DNA from 3 places in the Sphingomonas sp. GW821-FHT09E03 genome. Region 3 is predicted to be linked to each of the others. Evidence: riboswitches for the same ligand, from Rfam matches in the RefSeq annotation. Region 3 holds a riboswitch; each other region holds the start of a gene.

Region 1 (6,472 bases), on a different contig from region 3:
CGCACCAGCCGGTCGGCGCGCACGCTCATCAGATCGGCCGCGCCGGGCCCGAGGCCGACGCCATGGATGGTACCGACGCTCATTCGGCGCGGCTCGCCAGCGCGTTGATCGCGGCGACGGTAATGGCGCTGCCGCCCAGCCGCCCCTCGACGATCGCGCAGGGCACCGGCTGCGCCGCCCACAGCGCCGCCTTGGATTCGGCGGCACCGACAAAGCCGACCGGGCAACCGATGATCGCCGCCGGGCGCGGGCAATCGGGATCCTCGAGCATGTTGAGCAGGTGGAACAGCGCGGTCGGCGCGTTGCCGATCGCGACCAAAGCGCCGGCGAGATGCGGCCGCCACAATTCGAGCGCCGCCGCCGAGCGGGTGTTGCTCATTGCCAAGGCGAGGCCCGGCGTCTCGGGCGCCTGCAGGGTACAGATCACCTGGTTGTCGGCGGGCAGACGGGTGCGGGTGACGCCCTCGCTGACCATCCGCGCATCGCACAGGATCGGCGCGCCGGCCTCGAGCGCCGTTCGCCCCGCCTCGGCGAAGCCCGGCGAGAAGCGGATATAGTCGGCGAGACCGACCATCCCCGCGGCATGGATCATCCGCACCGCGACCGCTTCCTCCGCGCCCGCGAACGGCGTGAGATCGGCCTCGGCGCGGATGATCGCGAACGACTGGCGGTAGATCGCGGCACCGTCGGTTTCGTAGGTGTAGGGCATCAGCGGGTTCCGAACAGGGCGAGCAATTGGTCTGCGGCGAGACCGGTGCGTGAGGGAGGATCGCCGGCGCGGCCGGCGAGCACGAGATCGAAGCGGCCGTCACGCCCGACCAGCACGACATCGGCCGGCCGGCTGCGCGCGCAGCCCTTGGCACATCCGGAGACGTGAAGTCGCCCGTCGATATGCGGCGCCAGCCGCAAGGCGAGGTCACGGGTGGCGACTGACCCCTGCGGGCAGGACGGCGCACCGACACAGGCATCGGCGGTGATCGCCGGCGCATGCGGGTCGGCGACGAAGCCCGCGGCGGTGTCGATGGTGGCGCCTTCGAGGATCAGCAGCCGCCATGGCGTGATCCGCAGCGCGGTCGCCGCGCCCGCCTCGAGGCAGGCGGCGAGCGCAGCCGCATCGACCCGGCCGAACGGCGCACCGAGCACGCTGCCGAGCGGATGATGGCCCGGCTGCCATGCCGCCGCAGCAGGCGCCGGCGGCTCAGCCGGCGTCGCCCAGCCGGGCAGCGGCGCGGGATGCCGCGCCATCCGCCCGGCCTCGCGACCGCCGCTGGCGACGTACCACTGCGCCAGGGCGATCAGCTGCTCGACCTCCGTGCCGGCTGCCAGCGCCACGCCCTCGGCATGGCCGTCGGCGCGCAGGATCAGGCCACCGGACATGCCGCGCTCGATGCGGAAATCGCCGGGGTCGGCGAGCAGCACCGGCGCCGGCCCCGCATCGATCGTCACGCCGATCTTGCCGGGCAGATCGGGCCAATCGCCGCGCCGCGCCAGCAAGGCGGCGGCGATGCGCTGGGTATCGTCCCCTGCCCGCCAGTCCGGCGCGACGAGGATCGCGGTGCGGGCCTCGCAGGCGGGATCGGCATCGATCAGATCGAGCGCGACCAGCCGCTCGATCAGCCCCTGCCACCCCGATTCGGTGATCCCGCGCAGCTGGAGGTTGCCGCGGCTGGTGAGGTCGATCGCGCCATTGCCATACGCCAGCGCCGCCGCGCACAGGCCGAGCGCCTGCTCGCGGATCACCCGCCCGAGCCGCGGCCGCACCCGGACCAGCAGACCGTCGCCCGCCAGCATCGGCCGCCAAGCATCGGGGCACCAGCCACGGACCGCGAACGCGCTCACCGGCGGCGTCCGCGCAAGACGGTCCGGCAGCGTCGATCGAGATGGGGCAAGCAATACCGGCTCATCATGCTCTCGCGACGCCACGACACGACCGGCGGGGAGCGCCTTGGCGGCCGGTGCGCAAGCGACGGACGGGCGGTCTGGCGCCCATTGCCACGCACCGATGCGGCCCCCGCCACACAGGTTCGTCGCTCAGACGGAGAACCGTGCCGGCACCATCCCCTGGATGACGGCATGAGCGACCCATCGCCGGCGGGTTTCCTGGCTTGCGGGTCGAAGCTCGGCGTCCGGCCTTCCCGGTCCGTGGCCGATGCGGCCAGGGGTCCAGTGGCTGCTCCCGGCGACAGGAGCCCTGGGCACGTCGCTCACCGCTTACAGTTGCAGGGACAGCCGCGGCATGAGGGGACGAGCCCCCGCACCGCATTCCCCTTCAAGCCCTTGCGGGCACCGGCGCGATCAGTTCGGCAACGGCCTTAGCGTAGCGGGTCGCTGGTTGGCAAATGGTGCAGGCCATCAGTGTCCGGCTAGAAGGTAACCTGGACGTTCATCTCGAGAAAGCGGACCAGATCATGGTCGCGGGCGAGCGCCTGGGGCGCATCCTTGAGGAACGCGCCCTTGAACAGCAATGCATAATTGCTCTCGAGCCGCAGATGCTGCGGCACCAGCCAGTAGCGGACGCGACCGGACAGCTGCTGGCCGGCAAAATCGCCCGAGCGGCCGGTCTTTTCGACGACATTGTAGAAACGGTCGTACCGCGAGGCGAGCCAGATCGCGCGATAATCGGCGAGCACCTCCACACGCTTGCCGGGCTTGGCCTCGATCCGGACGCCCGGCGCGCTGATGTTCTCGCGCGCCACCCCGCCATAAGTACCCGATGGTCCGAGATCATCGCGACGGCTGCCGAACAACGTGTCGAACCGGCCGAACTTGCCGCCCGGTTTGTCGCCGCTGGCATAATCGTAGAACAGCCCGATCCGCGGCTTGAGCGGCGAATCGAAGGTGTAGCCGGCAGCGGCATGGGCGAAGCCGGCCGCGACGGCAGCGTTGGTCGCGGTCGCCATCGTCGAGTCGCTGGCGCGGCCGAATTCGTAGACGCCCTCCAGGTCGACATCGACCTTGCCTGCCTTGGCCTCATTGTCGATCCGCGCATCGAGCACGTTGAGATGGCGATTCGCGGTGTCGCGTCCCGGCGAGTCTCGCTCGACCAGCCGATAGTAGGCCAGTTCGCCCTGCAGCGGGCCGACCAGCTTCTTGTGGCGGAGATAGGCGCCGAAAAAGACGTCGTCGAACGTCTCGCGATCGAACCGCACCTTGTTGTGGCGGATGTCGTCGGCATCGGCGGGCAGCCGCTCCTGCGGCAGCACGTAGAACAGCGTCAGCGCGGTGGCGCGGTTGGGATCGATTTCCACCTGCAGGCCGGTGAAGCCGTTCACCGTGTTGCGATATTCGTCGGTCGCAACCAGCCGGCCCGAACCGAGGTTGAGCAGGAAGCGGCCGCCCTGCAGCGCGAGCTTGCTGCCGGTGCCGAACGCATTGTCGAGCCGCAGCTTGAGATAAGCCTGGGGCAGTTCGATCGCGTTGACGTCGTCGCGGCCGATCTGGGTCTTGCCGCCGATATCATAGGCGCGACTATCGATCAGCTCGCCGCCGATCGCGAGCGGCCCGGGGCCATATTCGACCGCGACCCCGGTGCGCAGCAGGAAGGCGTCCTCCGACGTCGCGTAGTCCGGTCGCGGTCGCCCGTCGACGGTCTCAAAGCGGGCGCGACTCGAGGCGGTGATGATCAGGCCGGGCTGATCCTCCTTGGGCGCCGTCTCCACCTTGCCGGGTTTTTCGGTGGACGACGCGGGCGACGCCGGCAGCGATTGCGCCTGCGCAAGCGACGGCATTACCATCAGCGTGAGGCTGCCAACCGCGAATGAATATTTGCCCATGATCTTTCCTTGATCGCGGAAGACTGCCGTTTCGTGACATCTTCTAACGCGGGCCCCGCGTTTCACGACGCACTCGTTGCGTCCATGGCGCCGGCTCGCGCGGCGAACCGAGAACTGCGACCCGTCCGAATGTCATAGAACATGACGCCAACATGAAGCGAGGAAGGCGGCGGGTTTCACACAAGTGCAACAGTTGTGACGCCCATCCCCCCTAAGGCCCCGTGCAACGCACAAACGCACCTTTGGGGACCATGACGATGATGAATAAGCTCGGCGGCCGCGCGCTGCTGCTCTCGGGCGCCGCCTTGATGGCGGTGGTCGCCACGCCTGCATATGCGCAGGACGCGCAGACCGGCACTACCACGGACGCGGCCGCCGCCGGCACGACCTCGACCGGCACCGCCGAGGCGACCAGCACGAATGGCAGCACCGCGCAGCGCACCGATGGCCTTGCCGACATTGTCGTCACCGCCACCCGCCGCGAGACCAACCTGCAGAAGACGCCGATCTCGATCAGCGTGCTCGATACCCAGGCCCTCGCCGACCGCCACGTGCAGAGCCTGATCAACCTCGCCGACGGTTCGGTGCCGTCGCTGCGCGTCGCCACCTTCGAGGCGCGCCAGTCGGCGCTGACCATCGGCATCCGCGGCATCGTTCCCTATGACCAGAACCAGACGGCGCGCGACGGCGGCGTCGGCGTCTATATCGACGGCGTCGCGCTGGGTAAGACCCAGGGCCTCAACGCCGCCTTGTTCGATATCGAGCGCATCGAAGTGCTCAAGGGCCCGCAGGGCACGCTGTTCGGCCGCAACACCGAGGGCGGCGCGCTGTCGCTGGTTTCCAAGGCACCGACCGGCCAGTTCGACGGTCGCGTCACCGCCGGCATCGGCAATTACGGCAGCAAGAATGCCGAGGCGCATATCGACCTGCCCGAGTGGAACAACATCTCGCTCAAGTTCGACGGCGTCTACCAGCACCAGGATCCGACCGTGAAGGATCCGCTCGAAGGCTCGAAGGGCTGGAATTATTACGATCGCAAGGGCGGCCGCGTGCAGGCGCGCTGGCAGCCGGTGGAAGGTTTCACCGCCGACGTCGCCTATGATCAGGCGCGTGACGACAACACGCCGATGTACAGCCAGCTGCTCAACTACAACCCGAACAACTATACGGTCGGCTCCTACACCAACGCCGCCGGCGTGACCGGCACGACGCTGTACCTGCCGGGCACCAACACCGCCTGCGGCGGCACGATCACCCCGGCGCAGACGGCTGCCGGCCGAGTCGCCTGCGTCGCGCCCAAGGCGCCGCTGGTCGGCATCCATCCGGATCGCCAGTCGGTCGCCGATGTCGGTGTGCCCCAGCAAGAGAGCACCGATCTCACCCACGGGACCTCGATCAACCTGAAATATGAGGCGGCACCCTGGATCGAGCTGCGCTCGATCACCGCCTGGCGCGGCGTCAGCACCGATCAGTGGGACAATTCGGGTGGCCCCGAGCGCTCGGCGTTCGCGCCCAACGCCAATTTCAGCCGCTACAGCCTGTCGTTCCTGCGCCAGAACCAGTTCAGCCAGGAGTTCCAGGCGGTGGGCAGCGTCCACCAGCTCGATTACGCGGTCGGCGCTTATTATTACACCGAGCATGCCACCGAATATGCCGCGACCCCGCTGAGCAACCAGTGGAACGCCGACGGCACGGCCTATACGATCCGCAACCCGTTCGTCACCGGCACGCTGTCGAGCGCGAACTCGGGCTATCAGCCCGGCTCGCAGTTCATCACCCGCGACAGCCAGGCGCACGACCACAATTATTCGCTGTTCGGCCAGGCGACCTACACCCCGGACAGCTTCGACATGCTGCACATCACCGCCGGTGGCCGCTGGACCAAGGACGATCGCCACGGCTCGCTGTTCATCGTCAACGGCGACACCACGCCCAATGCGCTCACCAATGGCGCATTCCTGTTCAAGCGGGACGTCAGCCGCTTCGATCCGATGGTCAACGTCGCACTCGACGCCACCCAGGACGTCCATCTCTACGCCAAATATTCGACCGGCTTCCGCGCCGGCGGTGCCGACGATCGCTCGCAGCGCTTCGACTCGTTCGGGCCTGAATCGGTGCGCTCGTACGAGCTGGGCGCGAAGATGGACTTCTTCGACCACAAGGCACGCCTCAACCTCGCGGGCTATCTGATGAACCGCAAGAACACGCAGTTCGACTTCGATCTCTACGACACCGACCCGACAAGCCCGACCTTCGCCAGCCACCTCGAAGAGGCGATCAACGCGCAAGGTACCAACCACATTCGCGGTGTCGAGGCGGACCTCACCATCAAGCCGACCCGCGAGCTGACGCTGAGCGGCTCCTATGCCTACACCTATTTCGACCTGCCGACGGCGACCAACCCGCTGACGGGCGTCACCCAGAAGCTGTACATCGTCTACACGCCGAAGAATGCGGCGTCGGGCGCGATCGACTATGCGGTGCCGGTCGGCGGCGGCGACGCCAGCATCCGCCTCCACCTTGACGCCAATTACGCCAGCAGCCAGTACAGCTTCGAGGCGGAGTCGACCAAGACCGACCCGAGCTTCGTCGTCAACGGGCGTCTGTCGCTGGCCAACATCCGCCTCGGCGAGAACAGCCAGGCCGTGACCTTCTCGGTATGGTCGCGCAACCTGTTCAACGAGCAGTATATCTATCGC
Region 2 (6,472 bases), on a different contig from region 3:
CGTCGACACCACGCCACGCGCCGCGAAGGTGCCATCTGCCCGGCTGCGCAGGATCGTCACCGTGTTGGCGAGCTCCGCGACCAGATAGGCGACCGGCAGCCGGGGGTGGCGCGCGAGGTGACGCGGCCCCGATCCGGCGACTGCGTTATAGGCGATCGAGGTGTGGGTGACGGTGCCGGTCGCGGCATCGAGATGATGCGCAAAGATGGCATCGGCGCCGAGATCGACCGAATGGAGCCGCGTGCCGTTAGCGGCAAAACCCACCCAATGCGCATGAGGCCCCGCCTGCCGCTCGCTGTTCGGGCCGCGGCCCTCGTGGCGCACCAGTTGCGCATCACCTTGCGGCAGCCCCGCGCGATCAAGCCGCCACAGCGCGACGCTGCCGCTCGAATAATTGGCGACGGCGAGCATCGTCCCGTCCGAACTGAGCGCCGCATGGCAGGGATCGGCGCCAAGCGTCGGCCGTCTGGCGAGTTGCCGGAAGGCACCGTCATAGACGCCGAGTCCGCCCTGGGTCTGTTCGTCGACCAGATAATGGATGCCGCGCCGCGCGCTCTTCACCCCGAACGACGCATTGCCGATCCGGGCGATCGCTGCGCCCGCGACGACGCCATTGGCACCGACCTTGAGCGAAACGAGCCCTGGGCCGCCTTCATTGGCATAGGTGCCGCCGATCAGCGTCGGCGCGGGCGCCGCCGCCACGGCAGTGGGGAGCGCACCAAGCGCCAGCGCGCCGCCGACAAAGCTTCGCCGGGTGGGTATCGAGGAGTTGTCCATGGTCATGACCTCTTGAACCGTGCGCCGTCGGCCGCGTCAACATCGCCATGGTCGTACGGGCCGCTTACCGTAGCTTGCCTCGGCAAAGTCGCCTGCTAAGCTGACATCGATGATACCAATTCAACACCGGGGAATGTGGATGAGCGGACGGACAGACTGGTGTGCCTATGCCTTGATGCTGGCCGCGCTGCCGCTCCTCGCCACCGTTGCGCCGACCCCGCTGGCCGCCGAGCCGGTCACCCTGCCCGCGCTCTATCCTGCGCCCGTATCGATCACGCTCGGCAGCGGCGCAATCCCGCTCGGCGCGGACGTGGTGCTGATAGCGGCGCCCGGCGTCGAACCCGGCACGACGGCGCTGGTGCGCGACATCCTCGCCGCCGCGGGGGTGGATTCGATCACCACCGCGCAGCGGGTGCCGGCGGTGTTCGATCGTCCGTACATCCTGCTTGGCACCGGCGACGCTCCGCTTATACGCGATGCGCTGGCGCGCAGCGGCACGGTGCGCGACGGCCATGCCGAAGGCTATACCATAGCCGGCATCAAGAGTGGCCGTGGCGGCCTCATCACCCTTGCCGGCGCGGATGCCGATGGCCTGTTCCACGCCGCGCAGACCTTCCGCCAACTTGCGCAGCGCGCCGCCTTCCCGGCGGTGACGATCCAGGATCACCCGGCGATGCCGATCCGCGGCACGATTGAGGGCTTCTACGGCGCGCCATGGACGATGGCCGATCGCACCAAGCATCTCGACTTCCTCGCCAGCGTGAAGGCGAACACCTATGTCTACAGCCCCAAGGACGACCCCTTTGCGCGCGATCGCTGGCGCGATCCCTACCCCGCCGCGACGCTGAGCGCGCTCGGCGCACTCGAGAAGACCGCACGCGCCGATCACGTCGACTTCGTCTATGCGGTGTCGCCGGGCCCCTCGATCTGCTTTTCCGATCCCGCCGACGTCGCCGCGCTCAAGCGCAAGTTCGCCGCGTTGCGCTCGATCGGCGTCGACAGCTTCTATGTCGCGCTCGACGACATCGAATATACCAAGTGGAATTGCGACAAGGACAAAACCAGCTTCGGCCCGCCGGGCGCGGCGGCAGCCGGCGTCGCCCAGGCGCAGCTGCTCAACGCGGTGCAGGCGGACCTGCTTGCGCAGTACCGCGCGTCGCGGCCGCTGATCATGGTGCCGACCGAATATTACGACGCCAAGGAAAGCCCGTACAAGGCAGCGCTGCGCGCGCATCTCGACCCGCGGATCGTGGTGCAATGGACCGGCACCGACGTGGTGCCGCCCGCGATCTCGGTGCCCGATGCCAAGGCCGCGACCAAAGCGTTCGGGCGCAAGACGCTGCTGTGGGACAATTATCCGGTCAACGATTACACCCAGTCAGCCGGCCGATTGCTCGTCGCGCCCTATGCGCGGCGCGAGGCGGGCCTGTCGGGGGAACTGACCGGCATCCTGGCGAACCCGATGAACCAGGAAGCGCCAAGCCGCATCGCGGTGACCGGGGTCGCGGCCTTCGCCTGGAACGATCAGGGCTATGATGCCGATCGCACCTGGCGGGCCGCGGCACGGACGATGGCGGGCGGCGACGCGCGGGCGACCGCCGCGCTGCTCACCCTGTTCGACACCCAGCATCTCGCGCCGACCTTCGGCAGCCAGCCGTGGCAGGAGCAGGCACCCGAGCTGAAAGCGCTGCTCGACCACGTCCGCGGGGCGATCGCCGACGGCGACGAGGCCGCGCGCCAGGACGCGCTCGCAGCGCTGGCCGGCCGCGCCGACGAGATCGCCGGCGCACCCGACATCATCCGCGCCGGCGCGGTCGACCCCGCCTTTGCCGATCAGGCACGCCCCTGGCTGGACGCGATGCAATTGTGGGGCCGCGCCCTGCAGCTGTCCGCCGCAGGCCTCGGTGCGGCCGATGATGGCAGCGCCGCCGCGGCACGCTATTTCGCCGATGCCAAGCAGCTCGCGGCCAAGGCGGCGGCGGTCCAGACGATCCCCGGCGCGACCCGGTTCGGCGGCCCGGTCAAGCTCGCCGACGGCGTGCTCGACCGGTTCATCGCCGACGCCCCGACGCTGATCGTGGCGGACCACCGCTGAGCCTGGAACTTTCGCCCACGGAAGCCCGGCGGATCGCGCTGACCGCCGGGGGCTTCAACGGCCGCGAGCGCGAGCGGCCGGTCGATGCGACACGGCTGCGCCGCGCCATCGCCCAGCTCGGACTGCTCCAGATCGACAGCGTCAACGTGCTGGTCCGCGCCCATTATCTGCCGCTGTTCTCGCGGCTCGGCGGCTATGATCGCGCGCTGCTCGACGGGATCATGGCCGAGCGGCCAAAGCGGTTCTTCGAATATTGGGGGCATGAGGCATCGCTGTTGCCGGTCACCAGCCAACCGCTGCTGCGCTGGCGGATGGCCCAGGCGCGCGCCGGCGAGGGGATCTGGCGACAACTCGCGCCCTTTGCCGGCTCTCGCCGCGCCGAAGCCGATGCGCTGCTCGCCCGCATCGCCGCGGACGGGCCGATCGCCGCCTCCGATCTCGCCGGCGCCAAGGCGGCCAAGGGCATGTGGGTGTGGAGCGAGGGCAAGCATGCGCTCGAATGGCTGTTCTGGGCCGGCCTCGTTGCCTCGCCGCATCGGCGCAGCACGTTTGAGCGCGTCTATGACCTGCCCGAACGGGTGCTGCCGCGCGCCATCCTCGACACGCCGACGCCAAGCGACGACGATGCCCGCCGCGCGCTGCTCGGCTTGGCAGCGCGGGCGCTCGGCATCGCCACCGCCGGCGATCTGCGTGACTATTACCGGCTGTCACCCGCCGATGTGCCGCGCCTGATCGCGCAGCTCGTCGAGGCCGGGACGATCGTCCCCGCGCGCGTGCGCGGCTGGCGCCAGCCGGCCTATCTGCACCGCGACGCGCGCGCCGGACGCCGGATCACCGGCGCGGCGCTGCTATCGCCGTTCGATCCGCTGGTCTGGCACCGCGAGCGCACCGAACGCCTGTTCGGCTTCCGCTACCGGCTCGAGATCTACACCCCCGCCCCGTTGCGCGAGCACGGCTATTACGTGCTCCCATTCCTGCTTGACGGTGCGCTGGTGGCCCGGGTCGACCTCAAGGCGGATCGCAAGCGCGCGGTGCTGATCGTGCAGCAGGCCAGCGTCGAGCCAACTGCGCCCGGCCATACCATCGCGTCGCTGGGCGAGGAGCTAGCGCGGCTCGCAGGCTGGCTTGGCCTGACGCTGGAGCCGCAATGGGATCGCGCGCTGCGCTGTTGATCGACACCAAGTTGCATGCACCCGCTTGCCTCCGCTAGACAGGTCTCGGCTGCAATGCTTCACGGCAGGGCAGCCGATAGATCGCGCTGGTGCCCCTGACGGGGCTTAAAAGGGAATGCGGTGCGGGCCTCCATGGCCCAGTGCCGCGGCTGTCCCTGCAACTGTAAGCGGTGAGTGCGATACGGATCGCCTGCCTCCAACCGAGAGGCAGGCAGCCACTGGGCCGGACGTCGAAGCGGACGAGGCCTGGGAAGGCCCTGTATCGTCACGTCGACCCGCAAGCCAGGAGACCTGCCGGCGTCTGGTCGCTCTTGCTTTGGCCCAGGGGATGGTCGGGGCACGGTTTGTCCGTCTGAGCGACGACCGAGCGGCGGGGGTCGCATCGGTTCGTGTCGGCGGGCGCTGGGAGGCGTCGGCCCGCTGACGCGCGCCGACCGGTAGCAGCGGAGATCCCCGTCCATGATCGCGTGACGCTGGACGGGAACGACCATGAACAACGTAATGACACTATTGGCTTGCCTGGCGGCGAGCGGCATCGCCGGGGCCGCGCAGGCGCAAACCACCGACAAGACGCCGCCGCCGGCCGACGACATCGTCGTATTCGGCCGGGGCGAGGCCAAGATCGGCGTCGCCCATGCCGCCAGCGAGGGCACGGTGGCCGGTGCCGACCTGCTGGTGCGACCGCTGCTGCGCGTCGCCGAGCTGATCGAGGCGGTGCCCGGCCTGGTCGCCGCCCAGCACTCGGGCAGCGGCAAGGCCAATCAATATTTCCTCCGCGGGTTCAACCTCGATCACGGATCGGACTTCACCACCTATGTCGACGGCGTGCAGATGAACCTGCGCACCCATGGCCACGGTCAGGGCTATCTTGATCTCAACGGGCTCATCCCCGAGATCGTCGCCCGCGAGGATTTCCGCAAAGGCCCCTATCGTGCCAACGGCGGCGACTTTGCGCTGGCCGGCGCCGCCTATATGACCACCATCGACCGCTTCGACGCGCCATGGCTGTCGATCGAGGGCGGCTCCTACCATTATGGCCGGATCGCCGCTGGCGGCACGATCGATGGCGTCGGCGACGGCACGCTGACCCTGGTCGGGCAGGCCAAGATCTATGACGGCCCCTGGCAGGAACCCGAGCATCTGCGCCATCTGTCGGGCTTCGCCAAATATACTAGGTCTGCCGGCGCCGGGCAGATCGAGGCGTCGCTCAATGCCTATCGCGCGACCTGGCGGCCGACCGAGCAGATCCCCGAGCGGATCACCGGCACCGATGTCTGCCCGGACGTGTTCTGCTCGCCTGATCCAAGCGCGCGCGGCGAGACGACGCGGCTGATCGGCAACGTGCTGGTGCGCCAACCGGGCTGGAAAGCGAATGTCTATGGCCAGTTCTACGACTGGTCGATGTACTCCAATCCGACCTACACCGATCCCGACGGTACCAGCGCGCAGATTTACCAGTTCGACCGGCGCTGGATCGTCGGCGCGCGCGGCGACAAGCAGTGGACGCTGTCACCGGACCTGACGCTCTCCGTCGGCACCGAGGAGCGTTATGATCATATCGGCAGCGTCGGCGTCGCGCGGACCAGCGATCGGACGTTCCTCGCCTCGCTCGGCCGCTACCATGTCGAGGAAGCCTCGGCGGCGCTGTACGGCGAAGCGACCTGGACGCCGCTCGCCGGGCTGCGCCTGACCGGCGGCGCGCGCGGCGACTATTATCATTATGCGGTGCGCGCGCGGGACGCGGCCGCCACCGCGGCGGGCACCGGCAGCGGCAGCGATGCCATCCTCTCGCCCAAGGCCTCGGTCGCCTACACGCCGGCGCCGTGGCTCGAACTCTACGGCAATTGGGGCCGCGGTTTTCATTCCAACGACGTCCGCGGCGCGGTGAACGTCGACACGCCGGTGCCGGTGCTGGTGCGCGGCGACGGCCGCGAGCTCGGCGCGCGCTGGCAGTGGCACGGGCTGTCGCTCACCGCGACCTACTGGTGGCTGGATGTCGACAGCGAGCTGCGCTTCGTCGGCGATACCAACGCGGTGGAGCCGACCGGCGCGAGCAAACGCCACGGCTATGAGCTGGTCGGGTTCTGGCGCCCGCTGCCGTGGCTGGCGCTCGACGGCAACTACACCGCCAGCCATTCGCGCTACGATAATGGCGATCGCATCCCCAATGCATTTGAGAACGCCGCCTCGGCGGGTGTCGCGCTGGTGCAAAGTCCTTGGCAGGCGAGCCTGCGAGTGCGCCATCTCGGGCCCTATCCGCTGATCGAGGACAATAGCGTGCGCGATCCCGGCAGCACCGTCGTCAACCTGCGCGGCGCGCGCAAGATCGGCCGGTTCGAGATTTACGGCGAAGTGCTCAACCTGCTCGACAGCCGCGACAAGGACATCGCTTATTATTACGAGTCCTACATCCCGTTGGTCGACACGG
Region 3 (6,472 bases):
CTGCTCGACGCCGGCAAACATGGTCTGCAGGATCGGGCAGTCGGCACGCTCGAGCACGCCGGGTTGGCGCGGCTCGCCGGGCGACGAGGCGGCAAAGGCGGTGGCGTTGACGATCACGTCCGGCTGGATCGCCTCGATCATCCCGCCGAGCCACTCGACCGCGAACGGCTCGCGCAGGCTGCGGACGTGGACGGCGACGACGTTGAGCCCCTGCCCGTCGAGCGCCGCGATCACGGCGTCCACCGCCTCGAGCGTGCCGGCGATCAGCAGCGCGCGATAGAAAACGAACAGCACGGTCGGCCGGCCGCTCACCCAGCGTGCTTGGGCGTCGTCGAGCGAGGGCTGCTCGACCCCCGTCACATGCAGCCCGGCATCGGGCACCGGCACCGGCTCATCGGGCGTCCCTGCGTCCTCGCCGATCAGCCGCGCAGCGGTGCGCAGGAAAGCGGCGGCATTGCCCACCCCGCCCTGGCGCAGATAGGCTTTCAGCCGCTTGCGATCAGCCTCCGCTACGGTTGAGGCACGATCGAGCTCGGGGTCTTCCTCGCAGCCGTCGGACAGCGCCGCAAAGGCGATGCCGCGCTCGCGCGCCACCCGGGCAATCTCGTCGATCCCATAAGGCCAATAGCCCTTGCCGCCGATCAGCGTGACGCAGACGAAGCGAGCGCGGCCGATCACCCGATCGACATAGAGATCGACCGAATAAGGATGCTTGAGCTGGAGCAGATTGGCGATGCGGACGCTCGGCCCCGCATCGCCGATCTGCTCGGCGGCATGGGCGAAGCACGCCAGATCGCTGTCCGCCACCGTGAGCAGCACGATGTCGCCCGGCGACTGGGCGAGGTCGATCGCCTCGTCACCGTTGGCGATCGTGCCGGGGGTGGCGGACAGCAGGTGCATCAGCGCGCCGCGACCAGCGCCGGCGCCAGGATTGCCGCGAGGGCGGTGCGGATCGCGGTCTCGTCGAGTCCCTTCTGGCCGATCACCACCAATTGCGAGCGGCGCGTCGATGCGCTCCACGGCCGGTCGTAATATTGCTGCACCCGCGGGCCGACCGCCTGGATCACCAGCCGCGCCGGGCGGCCCTCGACGGCGACATTGCCCTTGATCCGCAGCACGTCATGCGCCGTGATCACCGTCTCCAGCGTCGTGACCAGCGCCGCGACATCGGCGACGTCGCCGCCTTCAACGACGAAGCTGTCGAAATCGTCATGGTCATGCTCCTCGTCGCTGTCGTGGTGCGAGGGGCGCGCGTCGAGATCGTCCTCGGCGCCGGCAGTGATGCCGAGCAGCGCGCCGACATCGACCGCGCCATGGCTGGCGTGAACGATCTTCACCCCCGCGCGGGTCTCCTGCTTGATCCGCGCCTCGACGCTAGCCAGCGTCGCCGCATCGACCAGATCGGCTTTGTTGAGCACCACCATGTCGGCGCAGGCGAGCTGGTCCTCGAACAATTCCTCGAGCGGGCTGTCGTGATCGAGCGACGGGTCGGCGGCGCGCGCGGCGGCCAGCGCCGCCTCGTCGGGCGCGAACCGGCCGGCGGCGACCGCATCGGCATCGATCAGCGCGATCACGCCGTCCACCGTCGCGCGGGTGCGGATGTCCGGCCAGCCGAACGCCTTCACCAGCGGCTTGGGCAATGCCAGGCCCGAGGTTTCGATGATGATATGCTCGGGCGGGTTGGGCCGGTCGAGCAGCGCCTGCATGGTCGGCAGGAAATCGTCGGCGACGGTGCAGCAGATGCAGCCGTTGGCGAGCTCGACGATGTCCTCCTCTGGGCACGCGGCATCGTTGCAGCCGCGCACCAGATCGGCGTCGACGCCGATGTCGCCGAACTCGTTGATGATCAGCGCCAGCCGGCGCCCTTGCGCATTCTGGAGCAGGTGGCGGATCAGCGTCGTCTTGCCGGCGCCGAGGAAGCCGGTGATCACGGTAGTGGGGATACGGGCCACGATGGGTCTCCTTGAAATCGAATGGTAATCAGGCGACGACGTCGGCGGTGCGGACCTCGATCTCGTCGAAGCGCTTCCAGCGGAACACCGCCCAGCTCAGCCCCCAGCACAGCGCGAACAGGCCGATGATCGCAAAGCCGATCAGATTGAAGCTGCCGCCGAGCTCGGCCACGGCCGACCACAGACCGCCGTGCAGCCCGAGCTTGTCGGCCACCAGCGCCAGCGTCTCGATCCCGCCGATCAGGATCGCGACCAGCGCCGATACCGCGGTGATGACGATGTTGTAATAGAGTTTGCGGATCGGATGCACGAACGCCCATTGATAGGCGCCGAGCATCAGGATGCCGTCGGTGGTGTCGACCAGCGCCATGCCGGCGGCGAACAGCGCCGGGAAGACGAGCACCGGTGCGATCGCGAAGCCGCCCGCCGCCTGGCTCGCCGACAGGCCGAGAATGGCGACCTCGGTCGCGGTGTCGAAGCCCAGCCCGAACAGGAAGCCCAATGGCGCCATGTGCCAGCTGCGCGACACCAGCCGGAACATTGGCCGGAACAGTCGAGCGAGCAGGCCGCGGTTGCCGAGCAGCAGATCCAGATCCTCCTCGACATAGTCGCCGCCGCGCCGGACATGGTGGAAGGTCCGCCACACCGAGCGCAGGATGATTAGGTTCATCGCCGCGATCGCGAACAGGAACACCGCCGAGACGATCGTCGCGATGATGCCGCCGCTCGCCTTGAGCGCCTCGAACCCCGACAGTGCCGAGGCGGTGAAGGCGATCGCGGCCGAGGCGATCAGGATCACCGCGCTATGCCCGAGCGCGAACCAGAAGCCGACGGTGGTCGGCCGCTGGCCGTCGTTCATCAGCTTGCGGGTGACATTGTCGATCGCGGCGATGTGATCGGCATCGACCGCGTGGCGCAGGCCAAGGCCCCAGGCGAGCAAGGCGGTGCCGAGCATCAGCGGCTGGGCGTGGAACAGCGCCGCCGCCCAGATCCACGCGCCGATATTGGCGAGGATCAGGAAGACGTAGAGGGGGATGAGCTTGCGCGTGATCGGCCGCGCGCGGCGATTGGCCATGAGGGGAACGACTCCATCGGCATCGAGCAACGTCGTGCGGGAGCGTGCCGCCATGGGCTGGCGGTCAGGGTGCTCGACCCGGCGGACGCCCGTGCGCCCGGCCCTTGCGACCCCGATGCGGCTCCCGCCGCTTCCAACGTCGCTCAGACGGACGGATCCGTGCCGCGGCCACCCCCTGGGCCAGGGCAAGAGCGACCGAACGCCGGCAGGTCTCCTGGCTCACGGGTCATCGCGCGAGGCACGGCCTTCCCAGGCCTCGCCCGATTCGGCGTCCGGCCCAGTGGCTGCACCCTTCACGCTGGGGAAGGGCACGCTGCGCATCGCACTCACCGCTTACAGTTGCAGGGACAGCCGCGGCTTGGGGCGGCAAGCCACCCGCACCGCATTCCCTTGAAGCTCCTCGCGGAGCACCGACGCGATCGTGCGACCCCGCGCGGACGCGGCGTCGGGATCGGCGGTATCGCACGGGGCGCGGCGGCGCAATGGCAACCGACCGTTCTATCCGTCACCCCAGCGAAGGCCGGGGTCTCGTATGGCCCCTGTCCGATCCTCGCCACGAGGAGATCCCAGCCTTCACCGGGATGACGGATGATCGTCTAGACCAGCCGGCTCTGCTTCACCGCGGCTTCGATAAAGCTCGCGAACAGCGGATGCGGGTCGAACGGTTTGCTCTTCAGTTCCGGGTGGAACTGGACGCCGACGAACCACGGGTGGTCCGGCCGCTCGACGATCTCGGGCAAGGTGCCGTCGGGCGACATGCCGGAAAACACCAGGCCGCCCTGCTCGAGCGCTTCTTGGTAATGGGTGTTGACCTCGTAGCGGTGACGATGCCGCTCGTGGATGGTGGTGCCGCCGTAGATCGACGAGACCACGCTGTTGCCGTCGAGCTTGGCCTCATAGGCGCCCAATCGCATGGTGCCGCCAAGGTCGCCCTGCGCCTCGCGCTGCTCGAGGCCGTCGCGGCCCATCCATTCGGTGATCAGCCCGACCACCGGCTCGTCGGTCGGGCCGAATTCAGTCGATGACGCGGCAGCGATGCCGGCGAGGTCGCGCGCGCCCTCGACGCAGGCCATCTGCATGCCGAAGCAGATGCCGAAATAGGGAATCTCGCGCTCGCGGGCGAAGCGCACCGACTTGATCTTGCCCTCCGCGCCACGCTCGCCGAACGCACCGGGGACAAGGATCGCGTCGCATGGCTCGAGCTGACCGACGATCTCGCTGTCGTCATTCTCGAACAGTTCGGCGTCGATCCAGCGGATGTTGACCTTCACCCGGTTGGCGATGCCGCCATGGACCAGCGCCTCGTTGAGCGACTTGTAGGCATCCTGCAGGCCAACATATTTGCCGACGACGCCGACGGTGACCTCGCCCTCGGGGTTGAACAGGCGATCGGTGATCTCGCTCCAGCGGCTGAGATCGGGCGGTGACGACGGCGTGATGCCGAAGGCACGCAGCACCTCGGAATCGAGGCCTTCCTCGTGATACTGCATCGGCACCGCATAGATGCTCTTGGCATCGAGCGCCGGGATCACCGCCGATTCGGGGACGTTGCAGAACAACGCGATCTTGGCGCGCTCCGACGGCGGCAGCGGGTGCTCGCAGCGGCAGACGAGCACGTCCGGCTGGACACCCAAGGCGGCGAGCTCGCGCACCGAATGCTGGGTGGGCTTGGTCTTCAGCTCGCCGGCGGCGGCGATGTACGGCACCAGCGTGACGTGGATGCTGATCGCGTTGCCGCGGCCGACCTCGTTCTTGAGCTGGCGGATCGCCTCGATGAACGGCAGCGATTCGATGTCGCCGACGGTGCCGCCGATCTCGCACAGCACGAAATCGAGGTCGTCGGTCTCGGCGCGGGCGAAGGCCTTGATCGCATCGGTGACGTGCGGGATCACCTGCACCGTCGCGCCGAGGTAATCGCCACGCCGTTCGCGCTCGATGATCGTCTTGTAAATCCGGCCGGAGGTGACGTTGTCTGACTGTCGCGAGGCGACGCCGGTGAAGCGCTCGTAATGGCCAAGGTCGAGATCAGTCTCGGCGCCGTCGTCGGTCACATAGACCTCGCCGTGCTGATACGGGCTCATCGTGCCCGGATCGACGTTGAGATAGGGATCGAACTTCCTGATCCGGACGCGATAGCCACGCGCCTGGAGGAGAGCTGCGAGAGAGGCCGCCATGAGGCCTTTACCGAGCGACGAGACCACGCCGCCGGTGATGAAGATATACCGCGCCATGGGAAGAATCGCCTAGCGTGTTGAAGGGGCAAACGACAAGGGCGCGCGTCGAGACGACGCGCGATTTATACGGTAAACCGCAGGGTAATCAGTGGGCGAGCGGGACCGCCGAATTGTCGGCCGGTGCCGTGGCCGGGGCCACGCCGTTGACCGTCGCCGGCGCATCGACCGGCTGAGTGGGCACCGCATCCTGCGTCGGCGTGGCCGGTGCCCTACGGGCGAGCGACGTGTCGATCGCCTGGGTGCGGTGAGTCGCCGCCAGCACTGCGAGCGCGATCGAGAACAGCACGAACAGGGTGGCGAGCACCCCGGTGGCCCGGGTGAGGAAATCCGCCGCGCCGCGCGCCGACATCAGCCCCGACGGGCTGCCGCCCATGCCAAGCCCGCCGCCTTCCGACCGTTGCATCAGGATCACCGTCACGAGCGCCGCGGCGATGATGGCATGTACGACGAGAAGGAAGGTGAACATTGATGATCCCGGTTGTCCGGCGCCCGATGCCCCGACGCCGGGCACATAGGCGCAACCCCGATGGGGATCAACAGCGCCCCGCTCGCGACGCCCGGCGCCAGGGTGATGCGATCCGATAGTTAATATCTAAATGTCTGGCGAAACCAGCGCGTGATCAGGGCGTTATGACAGCGAAACGACACCCATAACGCGCGTCCGATCAAGGACGAGGAACGGAAAGTTTAACGTGGGAACAGCCGCTCAATCGCTTTCAACGTGGATGACGGCGCTGGTCGATTACGTGCGGTCGGGCGAGCCCGACCTCACCAACAGGCAGATGGCGTTGTTGCTCTTGGTTTATCTTAACCCCGGCCCGCACACCGTGCGTGGACTCGCGCGGGCGCTCAACGTCTCGAAACCGGTGGTCACTCGCGCCTTGAACAGGCTGGGGGCGCTCGGCTATCTGCGCCGCCAGCGCGACGACAGCGACAAGCGCAATATCTTCGTCGCGCGTACATCCGAAGGGGCAGTGTTTCTTGAAGAGTTCGGGCAGTTCATCGGCGAAGGCGGCGCCCCCGCCCTTAGCAGAGCCGTCGCGTAAGGCGTTCGCGCTGACCGGTCGATCGATGGTGCTCGACCCGCGCACCCATGCCGTTCGCGGCGACCTAGCGGACGTGCGCCTCGCCGAACATGTGTTCGCGCCGCATTATGCAGCGCCGATGCTCGCGACCGCCTCCACCGCGACGACCCTGTTCGCGGCGCGAGG

The links. Region 3 has a riboswitch for cobalamin ahead of AC07M8_RS10485 (HoxN/HupN/NixA family nickel/cobalt transporter). Riboswitches for the same ligand answer to the same signal wherever they lie in the genome.
Region 1: another riboswitch for cobalamin. It lies ahead of AC07M8_RS13480 (ferredoxin-like domain-containing protein); the one in region 3 lies ahead of AC07M8_RS10485 (HoxN/HupN/NixA family nickel/cobalt transporter).
Region 2: another riboswitch for cobalamin. It lies ahead of AC07M8_RS06875 (TonB-dependent receptor); the one in region 3 lies ahead of AC07M8_RS10485 (HoxN/HupN/NixA family nickel/cobalt transporter).

Annotation. Positions count from the first base shown of each region.
Region 1 covers NZ_JBWKOS010000005.1:170,664-177,135, forward strand. The annotation lists gene cobI (precorrin-2 C(20)-methyltransferase) at 1-83, opposite strand, end outside; gene AC07M8_RS13475 (precorrin-8X methylmutase) at 80-709, opposite strand; gene AC07M8_RS13480 (ferredoxin-like domain-containing protein) at 709-1,839, opposite strand; cobalamin riboswitch at 2,074-2,306, opposite strand; gene AC07M8_RS13485 (alginate export family protein) at 2,364-3,773, opposite strand; gene AC07M8_RS13490 (TonB-dependent receptor) at 4,031-6,472, shown strand, end outside.
Region 2 covers NZ_JBWKOS010000002.1:531,494-537,965, reverse strand. The annotation lists gene AC07M8_RS06890 (lactonase family protein) at 1-783, opposite strand, end outside; gene AC07M8_RS06885 (glycoside hydrolase family 84 protein) at 917-2,872, shown strand; gene AC07M8_RS06880 (winged helix-turn-helix domain-containing protein) at 2,869-4,044, shown strand; cobalamin riboswitch at 4,115-4,357, shown strand; gene AC07M8_RS06875 (TonB-dependent receptor) at 4,534-6,472, shown strand, end outside.
Region 3 covers NZ_JBWKOS010000004.1:19,721-26,192, reverse strand. The annotation lists gene cobN (cobaltochelatase subunit CobN) at 1-900, opposite strand, end outside; gene cobW (cobalamin biosynthesis protein CobW) at 900-1,952, opposite strand; gene AC07M8_RS10485 (HoxN/HupN/NixA family nickel/cobalt transporter) at 1,981-3,027, opposite strand; cobalamin riboswitch at 3,215-3,455, opposite strand; gene pyrG (CTP synthase) at 3,624-5,258, opposite strand; gene secG (preprotein translocase subunit SecG) at 5,347-5,727, opposite strand; gene AC07M8_RS10470 (MarR family transcriptional regulator) at 5,987-6,307, shown strand; gene AC07M8_RS10465 (SH3 domain-containing protein) at 6,333-6,472, shown strand, end outside.